DNA from 3 places in the Bacillus sp. 7894-2 genome. Region 2 is predicted to be linked to each of the others. Evidence: riboswitches for the same ligand, from Rfam matches in the RefSeq annotation. Region 2 holds a riboswitch; each other region holds the start of a gene.
What was found. Region 2 has a riboswitch for S-adenosylmethionine ahead of CHI10_RS06340 (methionine ABC transporter ATP-binding protein). Riboswitches for the same ligand answer to the same signal wherever they lie in the genome.

Region 1 (5,021 bases), on a different contig from region 2:
GCTTTTCAGCATACAGCGCTTTCACGGTTGGCCGCTTGCGTACAATATTATACATAAGAGGATTCGTCGTCATAGGCTCGTCCATCTCGTTATGTCCAAAACGGCGGTACCCGATTAAGTCGATGAGGATATCCTTCTGGAATTTAGCACGATACTCGCAGGCAATTCTTGCCGCTGCAACTACTGCTTCAGGTTCGTCTGCATTAACATGCATAATTGGCATCTCATACCCTTTGGCCAGATCACTTGCATATCTGGTAGAGCGTGAATCATATGATTCTGTTGTGAACCCAATAGTATTATTGGCAATGATATGGATCGAACCGCCAGTGTTATAGCCGGTCAGCTGTCCGAGATTAAGTGTTTCTGCTACAATCCCCTGTCCTGGGAATGCTGCGTCTCCATGAATGATAATGGCTAAAGCCGCTTTTGGATCTACTTCAGGATAACCGGCCTTTGTTCTGTTGTCCTGTGAAGCTCGCGTGTAGCCCTCAACAAGTGAACCGACAAATTCAAGATGGCTCGGATTGTTAGCTAATGTCAGTCTGGCAATGGTCGTATTCTCATCTTTGATCTGTTTATCAAGACCAAGATGATACTTCACGTCGCCTGTCCAGCCGTAATTGATGCCGATAGATCCTTCAGAAGGAACCAGTTCTTTATTCGGCGCATGCTGGAATTCCGCGAAAATCATTTCATACGGCTTTCCAAGCACATGGGCAAGAACATTTAACCTGCCGCGGTGGGCCATGCCGATGTTAATCGTTTTTGCTCCATCCGAAACAGATTCAGAAACAATTTCATCCAATAAAGGAACCATTGTATCCAGACCCTCAATGGAGAATCTCTTTTGTCCGACGAAGGTTTTATGAAGGAACTTTTCAAATTCCTCAACTTCAGTCAGTCTTCTTAAAACTTTCAGTCTTTCCGTCTTTTGCATTGACAGCTTATGGCTGTTGGCCCCAATTTTGCGGCGAAGCCAGTCTTTTTCGTTTTCATCAAATATATGCTGGAATTCAAAAGCAATGGGTCCCATATAAGCGCTCTTCAGGAATTCAATTGCTTCAAGTCCGTTGCGTAAAGGATATGTGGCATCTTTAGTAATGACACCAGCAGGGATCTCTTTTAAGTCATTTTCAGTTAAGCCATATTTGCTCAGTTCAAATAAAGCAGTTTCCGATTTATTGTTACCCAGCGGATAAATATCGGCAGCCAAGTGGCCATATGTGCGGATAGTATCAGCCAGGCGAATAGCAGCGAGCGTCTTCTCAAGCTGTCCGGCATTCATTGGCTGATTTGCTGATGAAGCCATTTGCGCCGTTCCTTCACTCGTAAGAGGGGAACCATTTTTTTTAAAGTACTCTTTCATTTCAGGATCAATTGATGATGGATCCTCTAAATATCTTTCATAAAGTTCAATAACGTAGCCAAGGTTTGGGCCATGAAATCCCTGTTCAAAAGGTCCCTCACCATTAGATGGCTTTTTCATGGAAAATTACCTCCATAACTGTTTTGTAAGTGAATAATTCAATACGTTTTTGCTCTCTAAAAGTACAATACCCATCATTAGAAGGGATTAACAAATTCATTTTTATGAATAATAATATTTTTCAGAGGATAAAACGTTTCCACAGTTATTCTAACACGTAAAATCTAGTTGTACAAAGATAAAAACATGAATATAGTGGAAAACTATTAAAAAATTTTTTTAGCAATTACTTATTCTAAAAAAATGATTTGTAAAAGGTTAAACATTTATAAATATGAAATAACTGAACATATAAAAAAAGCCGAAAGGTTTCGGCTTTAAAAAGTTTCTACCAGGTTTATATAGATTTGTTTCGATTCATTGGTATTTTTTCTCTTTTCTTTAAGGGAAGATTCAATAGCTTCTCTGGTATCCACGGGAAAATCAAAATGTCCGCAAGTTGTACACTTTTGAAATAAGCTGCCGGCGACATTCACTTCAATGCCATCAATTGTCCGGAAAACCGCCGGCCCATCTGTTTCGGCAAATCTGTGAAGACAGTGACTATGTTCTTGCATAAAAGCTTCCCTCCAAGAAAAATATTATGTTCATCATCATTATAAAGGAAATATTCTGAACTTTAAAGCGATCTACCTATAACAGTTTATGCCAGGAAGAAGTCATTTAAAATCAATACATGAAATATTCAAAAAAGTGTTGACTATTAACGGTTTACTGTAGTAAAGTTTAGAGAAAATTTAATAATTGATTTCTTATCCAGAGAGGTCGAGGGTAAGGCCCGACGACGCCTCAGCAACCAGCAATCGTATTTTGATTGAAAAGGTGCTAATTCCTGCAAGTTTTTTAGAAAACTTGAAAGATAAGAAGAATGGCTGTTCACATTAAAAGTCTTCTTCTTATAGAAGGCTTTTTTTTATTTTAAAGAAGGAGTGTTTACCAGCATGTATAATATTGACACCAAATTAGCGCAAATTGGAAACAGGAGCGAATCAGCAACAGGTGCAGTCAATCCGCCTGTATACTTTTCCACTGCCTACCGGCATGAAGGCATTGGCCAGTCAACCGGTTTTGACTATAGCCGTACAGGCAATCCTACCCGCCAGCTGCTTGAAAAGGCGATCGCAAATCTGGAAGAAGGCGATCAAGGCTATGCCTGCAGTTCGGGTATGGCTGCCATCCTTACGATTCTTTCCCTCTTTAAATCAGGTGATGAGTGGATTGTTTCCAAGGATTTATACGGCGGAACCTATCGTCTGCTTGAACAGGGCTTCAAAAAATGGGGACTGCAGAGCAAATATGTGAATACGGGCACTTCGGAAAATGTTGAAGAATTAATCACCGAAAAAACGAAAGCTATTTTTCTGGAGACTCCCACAAATCCGCTGATGGAAGAGACAGATATTCAGTTGATAGCTGATATCGCGAAACGGCATAATATTCTCCTGATTGTTGATAACACATTTTACACTCCCCTTCTTCAGCAGCCTCTAAAGCTTGGTGCTGATATTGTCATCCATAGTGCGACAAAGTATCTTGGAGGCCATAATGATGTCCTTGCCGGTTTAGTTGTCGCAAAAGGCAAAAAGTTATGTGAGGATCTGGCCATGAACCACAATGCTGCCGGTGCGGTCCTTAGCCCATTTGATTCCTGGCTTTTAATCAGAGGCATGAAGACACTATCTCTTCGCATGGAACGTCATGAAAAAAATGCCCGGGAATTAGCGGCTTTCTTATCAGACCACGATGCCGTAACGGATGTTCTTTATCCAGGCAAGGGAGGCATGATATCTTTCCGGGTCCAGGATGAAACCTGGGTGAATCCTTTTCTGCAGAACCTCTCCCTTATCTCCTTTGCTGAAAGCCTTGGCGGAGTCGAGAGTTTTATAACATATCCCGCAACACAAACTCATGCGGACATCCCTGAAGAGATCCGCATTGAAACCGGAGTCTGTAACAGGCTTCTGCGTTTCTCGGTTGGAATTGAAAATGCAGAAGATTTGAAGGCTGATCTTGAACATGCTTTTGCAAAGGTTTTAAAGGAGGCAGTACGATGAGTACGAATTACACATTTCAAACGAAGCTGCTTCACAATAATCAAAAATTCGACCCGGAAACAGGAGGTGTCAGTGTACCGATCCAGCATGCCTCCACTTTCCATCAAAAAGATATAGATGCATTCGGAAAATATGATTACAGCCGCAGCCTGAATCCAACAAGGGAAGCACTTGAGGAAGTAATTGCAGAGCTTGAAGAAGGGATTAGAGGGTTTGCCTTTTCTTCTGGAATGGCTGCCATTTCCACAGCATTCCTCCTCTTGTCACAGGGTGATCATGTGGTCATTACAGAAGACGTTTATGGCGGAACCTATCGCATGACAACAGAAGTCCTGTCCCGTTTTGGCATTGAGCACACATTTGTTGATATGACAAATCTTGAGAAAGTAAAAAAAGCAATCCGCCCTAACACAAAGGTTTTCTATGTAGAGACTCCTTCCAACCCGCTGCTGAAGGTGACAGATATCCAGGCCATCAGTTCACTGGCAAGGCAGCATGGAGCGCTGACTTTTGTGGATAACACATTCCTGACCCCTGCCCTTCAAAAACCGCTCTCTTTAGGGGCAGATATCGTGCTGCACAGCGCAACCAAATTTTTATCCGGACACAGTGACGTCGTTGCCGGATTAGCTGTTGTGAAGGATCCGGAATTAGGTGCAAGGCTGGCTTTTCTCCAAAATTCCTTTGGAGCTATTCTGGGTGTTCAGGATGCCTGGCTTGTCCTGAGAGGCATTAAAACGCTGCAGGTAAGGCTGGATCAGTCTGTGAAATCGGCTGAGAAGATTGCCCGTTTCCTTCATGATCACCCGGCAGTAAAGAAGGTTCATTATCCCGGTTTTACAGAACATCCCGGCTATGAAATCCAGGAAAAGCAGGCTGTGAACGCAGGTGCTGTTTTATCTTTTGAACTTGAAGATGAACAGTCGATGAGAGTATTTGTGGAAAATGCAAAAATTCCTGTTTTTGCAGTAAGTCTCGGAGCAGTTGAATCCATCCTCTCCTACCCTGCCAAAATGTCGCATGCAGCCATGCCTGCATCTGAAAGAGAACAGCGCGGAATAACAGACAGTCTTCTCCGTCTTTCTGTTGGTCTGGAGAACGCAGATGATATTATAGAAGATTTTAAGGCAGCTTTATCTGCTGCCGGACAAACAAAGCAATCCATTTTACAGCGGGGGTGATACTTTGAGTTTCCTGGATAAATTAAAGAATGAAATCATCATAGCAGATGGCGCGATGGGAACTCTTCTTTATTCCTATGGCACCGACAGTTGTTTTGAGGAATTAAATCTATCGCAATCTGAACAGATCCAGCACATCCATGAAGCGTACATAGGCGCAGGGGCTGAGTTGATCCAAACCAATACGTATGCGGCGAATTATCTGAAGCTGCAGCGGTATGGGCTTGAAGACTCTGTGAAAGAGATTAACAGTGCTGCAGCCCGGATTGCCAAAAAAGCTGCCGAGGGACGTTCATA
Region 2 (5,021 bases):
AATGAAAGTCGGGATCATGCTTCCGTCATATTCTTTCGTGATGAAATCAGCAACATCATCTTCCTGGTAAAGTTCAGCAATTCTCTTAAGCGTTTTGTTATCCTTGTCTTCTGTTCTGACAGCAATGATATTTACATAAGGTGTAGCGGTTTCGCTTTCAATAAACACTGAATCCTTAGTTGGCTTAAAGCCGGCGTCTACGGCAATTCCGTTATTGATGACTGAAGCCGAGACATCCGGAAGGGCACGCGGCGTCTGCGCTGATACCATTTCTACAAATTCAAGGTTCTTCTTGTTTTCAACGATTTTATTCAAGTCCAGATTTCCGTCATAGTCCTCGGATAATTTGATCAGGCCAGATTCCTCCAGTAAAAGAAGGGCTCTACCGCCATTTGAAGCATCATTTGGAATGGCGATCTTGCCGCCTTCCGGAATGTCTTCTACAGATTTTACTTTCTCAGAATAAAGACCCATTGGTGCTAAAACAGTTGTCGCAATCGGTGTAAGATCCATATTATGCTCTTTAATAAAAGTGTCGAAATAAGCGACTGTCTGGAATGCATTCACGTCAAGATCATCTTCTGCGAGGGCGACATTTGGCTGTACATAATCTGAGAATGTCACAACCTCAATTTCAATGCCTTCCTTTTCAGCTTTTTCTGCAATAAAGTCCCAGATGCGTGTATCTGATCCGCTGACACCCAATTTAACCTTCTTAGTTTCTTCCCCGCCAGTTGTGCTTGAGCATGCCGCAATGAACACAGCCAATGCTAAAATAATGAATGATAAAAACAGTTTTTTCATGATGTGTTTCCTCCTAAGTTATCTTCTTCTGATTTTTTTGGATAAGATATTTCCGAATGACTGCAGGCCTTGAACCATGACCACTAAGATTGCAACGGTAATCAGCATGACGGTTGTATCAAATCGCTGATAGCCATATGTAATGGCAAGGTCACCTAGGCCTCCGCCTCCGACTGCCCCGGCCATGGCTGATGCTCCGACCAGACCGATTGTGGCAATGGTGAAACCTAATACCAGCGAACTGAGTGCTTCCGGAATCAGGAATTTAAGGATAATCTGTCCCGGCGTCGCTCCCATTGCTTCTGCCGCTTCAATGACTCCCGGATCAACCTCAAGCAATGAATTCTCTATTAATCTCGCTATGTAGGGTCCTGCATAAAAGACGAGCGGCACTACGGCTGCAGCAGTTCCAATCGATGTTCCGACAATCATCCGGGTGATAGGGATGATGGCTACCATTAAAATGATGAATGGGACTGATCTAAAAATATTAATAATGCTGTTTATGATGTTAAAAACAACGGTGTTTTCCAGCAGATGCCCTTTCCTTGTCACGACAAGCAATATGCCAAGCGGCAGTCCGATAAGAGCTGAAAACAGTAATGAGAATGCCACCATTTGGATTGTTTCAATTAAGGCTTCGATGATTTTTTCCTGATTAACTAGCACGTGATGTCACTTCCTTTATTGAAACTTTTTCCTGGCTGATGTACTGAATAGCACGCCTGATTTCACTGTCCGGACCCTGAAACTCGACAATTAGGTTGCCAAATGGTGTTCCCTGTAGTTCAGTAATATTTCCAAACAGGACGTTGAAATCGATACTAAACTTTTTGGCAACTTGCGAAAGCAGCGGCTGCCCGGCAGAGTTTCCGACAAAGTTGATTCTGAATACCTTTTGAAGCCCCTGCTGTTTTTCAATTACTTGCTTAATGGAGTCAGGTATTTGATCATTCATAACCGTGCTGACAAAGTTTTTCGCTGTTGGAGTTTTTGGTGAGGAAAAGACATTGAAGACGGTTCCTTCTTCAATAATTTTTCCTGCCTCAATGACAGCGACACGATCACAGATCTCCCTGATAACAGACATTTCATGGGTAATGATCAGAATGGTAATGTTGTATTCTTTATTTATTTTTTTCAGCAGCTGCAGGATCGAGCTGGTGGTCTGCGGATCCAGAGCTGAAGTTGCTTCATCACATAATAGAATGGAAGGCTGGGTTGCCAGCGCCCTGGCAATTCCGATCCGCTGCTTTTGCCCGCCTGACAGCTGATCCGGATAACTGTTCGCCTTGTCGGCAAGCCCCACGAATTCTAATAGTTCATGGACACGCTTTTTTATTTCATCCTTAGGGATCTTAGCCAGTGTAAGCGGCATCGCCACATTAGCAAACACGGTTTTCGAGTTTAGAAGGTTAAAGTGCTGAAAGACCATCCCGATGTTTCTTTTCACTTCACGAATTTCTTTTACAGATAAAGCCGTCAAATCATGCCCGTTGACAATGACCTTCCCTGAAGTCGGCTTCTCCAGCCAATTGACACAGCGGATCAAAGAGCTCTTTCCCGCACCACTGAAGCCAATCACTCCGAAAATCTCACCCTTGTTAATCCTTAAATCTATTCCATCCAGAGCAGCTACCTGCTGACCTCCGCTTTCATAGACCTTCTTTAAATTTTGAAACTCTATCATGTTGCATCTCTCCTCTGGTGTGACAGGTACCTATACCAATTTGATAAACTGGTATAGGTACCTGTCACCGCTTTTTAAACAACTATTCCTATATGAAAACTAAGAATTATGCCCTGAAATTTACCCCTTCCATCAGAAGAGGTTTTTTAAAAGTCCCCTCCTTATCTTTCAGGCTTTTTGCCTGCTGGATTTGGCACAGTGCGGTCTGCCTGCTGCCGAAGCTTCATTGGGCCAGGTCCCTCTGCTTCTCTTGATAAGAATTATTCATATGTTTATGAATAGAATCTTGATGTATTTTTCCGCATAAAACAAAAACCCTCTTCTAAAGAAAGAAGAGGGCAGCATTTATCAATGGTCCTCTTCTTATCTTTCAAGCAATGCTTGCTGGATTTGGCACGGTACACTTTTGTCCGCTGCCGAGGTGTCATAGGGCCAGTCCCTCAACCTCTCTTGATAAGAAGATTTTTCATATGCGGTTTTAATATGTTTATTACTTTACCATCTTAAAGAAAAGGAAGTCAATATAATTTTTTAAATATTTTCATTTGGTTAAAAAATGATAGTTAAATCCTATGTGTCTAATACCCTGACTCATGTATAATAATGGAAAAGTGTCATTTTTCATAAAAAGGAGGGACAAAATGATTATGACCGAGAATCCGGCAGATTTATGCGCGGACAAAGTCGAAGCGAGGAATCTGCAGCTGGCCATTCAGCATTCCAGTGACGTGATTGCAAGAGTGACAAAAGAAGGCATTGCTTTATATGTCTCCCCTTCCTGCCTGCCGACACTGGGGTATTCACCGCAGGATTTTCACCGGAGCAGCCTTTACACATACTGCCATCCAAATGACCGGGATCTTCTAAGAGATGCACTGGCCGAGCTCGACCAGCTTCCGCATAATCGGGTGACTTTCCGTTTCAGGCATAAGGAAGGACATTATTTGTGGCTGGAAGCCAATTTTTCAGTCATTAATGACGATAAAGAAATGATGTGCATCATTCGGGATATGACTCAGAGAATTATCATGGAAGAGGAAATTCTTGAAACACAGGAGAAGTACCGTTTTCTGGTGGAGTACTCCAAGGATACGATCGGAATGGTGACTCAAAAGGGGATTTGGACCTATATCAATAATGAAGGGAAGAAGCTCTTCGGGTACACGAGCATCAAAGAGATGATCGGCACCTCCCTCCACGACTACATTCCTCCTTCAGAACATTCCACCCTCGATGAATTTCTGCAAACAAAGCTGAGCGTGAATTTTGAGCTTAATCTGATCCGGACTGACGGACAAATAAGAAAAGCCGAAGTCCAGCTGATTCCAACCACTTTCAAGAACAGAAAGGTCTACCAGATCATTATCAAAGATGTAACCGGACAAAAGAAGACAGAAGAAAAGCTGCAGAATGCTGAAAAGCTTTCCGTGGTAGGTCAGCTTGCAGCAGGCATTGCCCATGAAATCCGCAACCCGCTCACAGCCATAAAAGGCTTTACACAGTTATTATACGAAGAACATAAAGACAATTTCGCAGAAGTCATTCTAAATGAGCTGGAACGTATTGAAGGCATCGTCAATGACCTGCTCGTTCTTGCTAAACCTCAAATAACCGAAATAGAAGAAACATGCCTGACAAACGTAGTAAAAAGTGTGATTACTCTATTGAACAGCCAGGCAGTCATGGAAAATATTCTGATCGAATTAACTCAGTCGCCCGGAGAATTCTTTGTAAAATGTGAAAAAGATAAAATTAAACAGGTGCTGATAAACATCATTAAGAACTCAATGGAAGCCATGCCAATGGGCGGCAAAATAAACGTCGATATCCGCCAGGAGGACCACTCTGTCATCATCACTGTCGAGGATGAAGGAATCGGCATACCGGAAGAACGCCTCGCCAAACTGGGAGAGCCGTTTTACAGCACAAAAGAAAAAGGGACAGGCCTTGGCATCATGATCTGCAAAAAAATCATTAAAAACCACGGAGGAAACCTTTACATCGACAGCAGGGAAAATGAAGGCACAACGGTGCAGATTACTTTGCCGTTTGCCTGAAAAAAGAAGCCAGATGCCTGAGCTGGCTTCTTATTTTTGAAGGATAAATTCCTGTTCCTGCGTCTCATCCCCATTATGAACCCTTTCCTTATAAAAAATTTCATCCTCTGACATCAGCAGCACTGTTGAACTCCTGGTTCCATAGCCATCGCTTTTGATAAATAAAGGAGACAGAATTCTTTCCCATTCAAGAGAAACTCCTGTTTTCGGAAGCCTATCATCCGGGGCAGGGTCTGCATTCCGGAGAAGTGTGAACAGTTCTTCTGTTAAGTTTCCCTCTGCATTATCTAAGAGAGCAGATAAGCCCTCCTTCCCTTTTTTTACCTTCGGCCACTCGGTATCCAGCACATGGTTGCTGACCCCGTACATCCCTGGCTGAAGCTGCTCTATTCGATCCTCCACGTTCGAATAATAAAAGAGCTCATCCAAATTGCCCGCCAGCAGATTGTAGCCGGGATAACTGCTGCGAT
Region 3 (5,021 bases), on a different contig from region 2:
AGAAAAAACTTCATGCTCTTAATGAAGAGTGGAAAGATGCTTCTGTACCGGATGAACCAATAAGTATTTTGGAAAATATGCTTCAAACAGCTGCAAAGGAAACAAAAGCAGCAGAAAAAGAAGAGCGTGAGCAGGAAAAGGCCGTAACCATTGCCGAAACATCCTTAAAGCATGGAATGGATCAGCGTAAAAAATCCTCTAAAAAAGTGGCCAAGCATGAGAAGCAGCCTGAAGAATGGGAAGACCTTGATCTGGAAGTGAAGACGGTTGAAATTACTGACCAGACCAAACAGACAAATGCAGAAATAAAGAAAACGGAAGAGCACAAAAAAGAGACAGAACAAAACATAACTGAGTTTGAAAACAATCAATTACATTTATCCGTCATTCTTAAAGAGGAAGCGGCAGCTTTTTCGGATGAGGATATAGCAAAAATAAAGAGTCAAGGAAAGCAAAGCATCCTATCCTGGAGTGAAAAACATCAGGCTATTCAGGATAAAGGGCAAGAAAAGCATGCGAAGATTGAACAGTCACTAAGAAATTTAAAGCTTGCTATTGAAGGCAAGGATTGGGAAATCCGTTTTAAGAATGAAGTCTTAACTACGCTTGATCATATGGATACAAGGCATTATGCTCATATTCAAAGTGTCGTTCAGAACATGAAGCGCTTTTCACAGAGCGGCTTAGAGCAGCTGGAACGCGATAAAGAACGGGCGGAAAAAGCGCAAAACTTCTGGGCCAGCCGAGCGAGCATGAAGGTGATGAGCATTTCAGAAGCGATTCGCTCGATGATTTCGAAAATGAAGCTGAAGAATGAATGGGGTTCCTTCCCGCTTGTCCAGCTCAAAGAAGACATCCTGCCTAAAAAAGCGGAAGATGTTGAACCTTTACTGAAACAGCATTTTGTTTCAGCCATTAACAAAATTACAAAGCGATTCGAGATGATTGATGACAATAATCTGGAGCTTGATCAGGAAATTAAACAGCTTATCAGTGATGAGCAGATTTTATTTGTCTCTCTCAGAAATCGTTACCCAGAACTGTTGGTTTATAACATGCGTACTGATAATGCCTTCATGTACGGAAAACCGCAGCGTGAGCATTATTCAACCTGGCAGACGATCAACCAGGGTTCAAAAACAAAATCCGATGGCAGCGGCGGTCAAAAGCTATCTGCCCGCATGGTCATGATGATGATGCTTCTTTCTGTTAAGAGTGAAACCGATCAAAGCTGGGTTCCGTTAGTCTGTGATAATCCGTTTGGACAAGCGGCTTCTGCCCATGTGCTTGACCCGATTTTCGCTGTAGCCGATAAGCTGAAGTTCCAATTCATCGTCGTCACTCCGCCTGAATTGGTGAAAACAGAGATCAGCCAGAGGTTTGATGCGTACTATAAATTGGATTTCATCCGGGAAAAAGGGAAAGAGATTGTGTCGGATACGATTGTACCTGCGTTTCGAATTTATCAGGGAGAGGAAGCTGTTCATTAGATTAAAAGAATGAAATATTGCCATTTAACAAAAACTATGCAATACTTGGTTGAAAATATATATTTTATACAAATTCTTATCCAGAGAGGTGGAGGGACTGGCCCTGCGAAGCCTCAGCAACCCCTGATTATGTCAGGAAGGTGCTAATTCCAACAGAGTTGACGCTCTGGGAGATAAGAGGTCGTTTTGATAAGTAAAGGCCTCTTATAAAGAGGCCTTTTTTTGATGCTCTTTTATAATTTGAGCTTGGTTTAGATTAGAACGAAGAAAGAGGAGGAATGGCAAAATGGAAAACGGCGTTATACAGGTACCGGAAGCATATTCGAGGATATTACAGGAATCAGATGTGCTCGGCTTCGGGCAGTCATGTGATATAAAAACAGGATTTTTACTGAAGGGGCTGGCAGCCTCTAAATCTGGAGGAAGCTTTTTGGAGCTGGGAACAGGTACGGGAGCGTCTGCTTCATGGATCATGGATGGGATGGATGAAGGCAGTAAGCTTACGACCGTGGACATAGATCCGACAGTGCAATCGATCGCGAGAAAGTACCTCGCGAATGACAGCAGAATCACATTTTGCTGTGAGGACGGAGCAGCATTTATACAAAACCTGTCGGAGGGGTTCGATTTTATTTTTGCAGATACGTGGCCGGGGAAATTCGAGCTTCTTGACAAAACCCTGGATCATTTAAATATCGGCGGTTTTTATGTGATTCATGATGTGTTTCCGCAGCAGAAATTGCCTGAAGGATATAGAATCAAAGCCACTAAACTCCTGAAAACACTGCAGGACAGACCTGACCTGGACATTACAGAATTGGATTGGTCTACTGGGCTGATACTGGCAGTGAAGACTGCGGTTTGATAGATTTCGTTAGAACCGGGGGGATCGTTTCAATGAATCTTTTGAAAAACCAGTTTGAACATGTCATGCATGAGGATGAAAATCTTATCGAATGTTTAAGCTGTTCATTAGTTGCACATTACTGTTTAGCACCGCAGGCAGGCTTATTTGCAGCAACGAACAAAAGACTGCTATTCTATGGAATCCCGGTATCAGAAACAAAAAAGGAATTAGTTGAAGAATTTGCGTATAGCCATATAGCTTCCATTGAAGAAAAAAGGGGGATCACCGGGAAGCATATTCATATGTACTATAAGCAAGACTTGTACAAATTCCAGCAAATCCAGGGGATGAATATGTTTGAATTTTTGGTGGCTGTTAAGGAAAAGATGCGCATGTTTACCGCTTCAGCAAAAGAGCGTTATCCTGTAAGATAAGCGCTCTTTTAAATGATTGAATATATGGCCTGCTTATTTGCTTAGATAACTTTTCCAAGCATTAGCCATTAATTGGACTCCTCTCTCAATCTCGTCCATCGAGGGTGCGCCATATCCGAGCATCACATGATGGTTAGGCTTGTGAAGCTGATACATAGGCGAAACAGCATCGATTTCAACTCCCGCAGACTTTGCCAGTTCAATTGCTTTGGATTCATCCAATCCTTCCGGTAATGTCACGATGATATGCAAGCCCGCTGTATCTCCAATTATGTCAAAGTGTTCTCCTAAATGTTTTGACAGGCTTTCTATTAAACAGCTCCGCTTGGCTCGATATAACGTTCTCATTTTTGCTATATGAGATGTATAAAGTCCTTCTTCCATAAATTTTGCAGCAGCTCTCTGATCGATTCTTGAAACAGTAGACTTTTGATAAGCATTAAATTTTTCAAAGTCCTGCTTCAGGGCTGCTGGCATAACCATATAGCAGATCCGAAGTGTTGGCAGCAATGTTTTTGAAAAGGTGCCGAAGTACAGTACCCGCCCGGTTGAATCCAGATGGGACAATGCTGGGATTGGTGCCCCTTTGTAGCGGAATTCAGAATCATAGTCATCCTCGATAATATAAGCGTCCTGTTTGATTGCCCAATTTAACAGCTCAATCCTTCTGGCAATAGACATAATTGTACCGGTAGGGTATTGATGAGCAGGTGTGGTATATAATAATTTTACAGGCTCATCAGCATCAGGCACACAGCATCCTTCCTCATCCACAGAAATCGGATAACATGGCAGCTGTAATTGCTCAAAAATAGATTTAGCCCGAATAAAACCTGGATCTTCTATTCCGGTGGCGCTCCGTTTAAAAAACAAACATACATTTAGCAGCTGCTGTTGAAATCCGCTGAAGATATACACTTGCTCCGGCTGGCAGGCCAGCCCTCTAGCTTGCTGTAAGTATAGTGCAATTTGGGCACGCAAAGAATATTCGCCCTGCCACGGTGCATTGCCGGCATTAGATTCATTAAGCTCTTTTCTGTATAACCGGCTCCAATGTTTATAGGGGAAGGCGGAGGCATCGACCTGCCCATTTTTAAAATTAATAAGAAACTCATTCTGAACTCTTTTCTCCAATTCCATTGTATTAATCTGACTATAGTGCCATTCATCCTGAATTTCAGAAACAAAATAGCCTCTGCGTTCTGCTGAATAACAGTACCCTTCACTCAGCAACTGTTCATAAGCCATCTGAACAGTTAGGATGCTCACGTTCAATTGTTCAGCCAGCCGCCGCTTTGCAGGAAGTCTTGAATGAGCTGACAATTTTTTATTTAAAATCGACAGCCGAATTTGTTCATAAATTTCTTTATACTTTATCCCATTTTCCGAAAGCAAAATTTGAAATTCCATCGAATCATTCCCTGGTATTATATTAAAATTCAATTTTGGTTATTTTTATCATACCAGAATTTGGTTTTAATTGATTCAAGGAGAGTGATAGCATGCAAATTTTAGTAAACAATGTTGTGCAGATAATTCCCATGGAACTTGAGCATATTGAAGGAATTTATGAAGCAGCCCAGGATAAACGCATATGGGAGCATATGTCTGTTGATTTAACTGATAAAAGCCGGGTCATTCAATATGTAAAAGATGCGATACAAAAACGTGAGCAGGGCACCGATTTTGCTTTTGTCATTGTTCATAAAAAAACAGGGAATATCGTCGGTGCTACTTGGTTTCTCGATATCTCAATCCCGCATAAACGGCTCGAAATCGGCTCAACATGGATAAACCCTCTTTATTGGCGCACGAATATTAATTCAAACTGTAAATATTTATTATTAACATACTGTTTTGAAGAACTGTCCGTTAATCGCGTACAAATTAAAACCGGACATGAAAACTTCCGTTCACAAAAAGCGATTGAAAGGACCGGTGCGGTAAAAGAAGGCGTACTTCGAAATCATATGATACGAAAAGAAGGGACAATTCGCCATACTGTCCTTTATAGTGTTATAAAGGAAGATTGGGGAAAAGTAAAAAGACATTTCGAAGAAAACTTGCTTTTCTAGGTTTTGTAGAACATTTATACTGAATAATAAAACTGCTGGAAGGGTGTAGATCGAAGTGAATAATGATTATTTATTTACTGATAAAATCAAAAAGGCGCTTCAGAATACTCCCCCAGGGGAGTGGATTCCGGAGATTCCGGATGATTGTATACGCCTGCATTGCGGCTACCCGGCA

Region 1: linked by a shared signal. The riboswitch ahead of CHI10_RS03000 (methionine biosynthesis PLP-dependent protein) and the one ahead of CHI10_RS06340 (methionine ABC transporter ATP-binding protein) in region 2 are both predicted to bind S-adenosylmethionine.
Region 3: linked by a shared signal. The riboswitch ahead of CHI10_RS01260 (O-methyltransferase) and the one ahead of CHI10_RS06340 (methionine ABC transporter ATP-binding protein) in region 2 are both predicted to bind S-adenosylmethionine.

What each region holds. Positions count from the first base shown of each region.
Region 1 covers NZ_NPDG01000015.1:1,413-6,433, forward strand. The annotation lists gene sucA (2-oxoglutarate dehydrogenase E1 component) at 1-1,489, opposite strand, end outside; gene CHI10_RS02995 (hypothetical protein) at 1,807-2,046, opposite strand; SAM riboswitch class I at 2,239-2,355, shown strand; gene CHI10_RS03000 (methionine biosynthesis PLP-dependent protein) at 2,431-3,543, shown strand; gene metC (cystathionine beta-lyase) at 3,540-4,724, shown strand; gene CHI10_RS03010 (bifunctional homocysteine S-methyltransferase/methylenetetrahydrofolate reductase) at 4,729-5,021, shown strand, end outside.
Region 2 covers NZ_NPDG01000035.1:37,663-42,683, reverse strand. The annotation lists gene CHI10_RS06350 (MetQ/NlpA family ABC transporter substrate-binding protein) at 1-804, opposite strand, end outside; gene CHI10_RS06345 (methionine ABC transporter permease) at 823-1,473, opposite strand; gene CHI10_RS06340 (methionine ABC transporter ATP-binding protein) at 1,463-2,494, opposite strand; SAM riboswitch class I at 2,653-2,754, opposite strand; SAM riboswitch class I at 2,855-2,954, opposite strand; gene CHI10_RS06335 (PAS domain-containing sensor histidine kinase) at 3,136-4,551, shown strand; gene CHI10_RS06330 (NRDE family protein) at 4,582-5,021, opposite strand, start outside.
Region 3 covers NZ_NPDG01000005.1:7,798-12,818, forward strand. The annotation lists gene CHI10_RS01255 (hypothetical protein) at 1-1,490, shown strand, start outside; SAM riboswitch class I at 1,564-1,670, shown strand; gene CHI10_RS01260 (O-methyltransferase) at 1,777-2,355, shown strand; gene CHI10_RS01265 (PH domain-containing protein) at 2,388-2,771, shown strand; gene pdxR (MocR-like pyridoxine biosynthesis transcription factor PdxR) at 2,805-4,181, opposite strand; gene CHI10_RS01275 (GNAT family N-acetyltransferase) at 4,274-4,846, shown strand; gene CHI10_RS01280 (aminotransferase-like domain-containing protein) at 4,902-5,021, shown strand, end outside.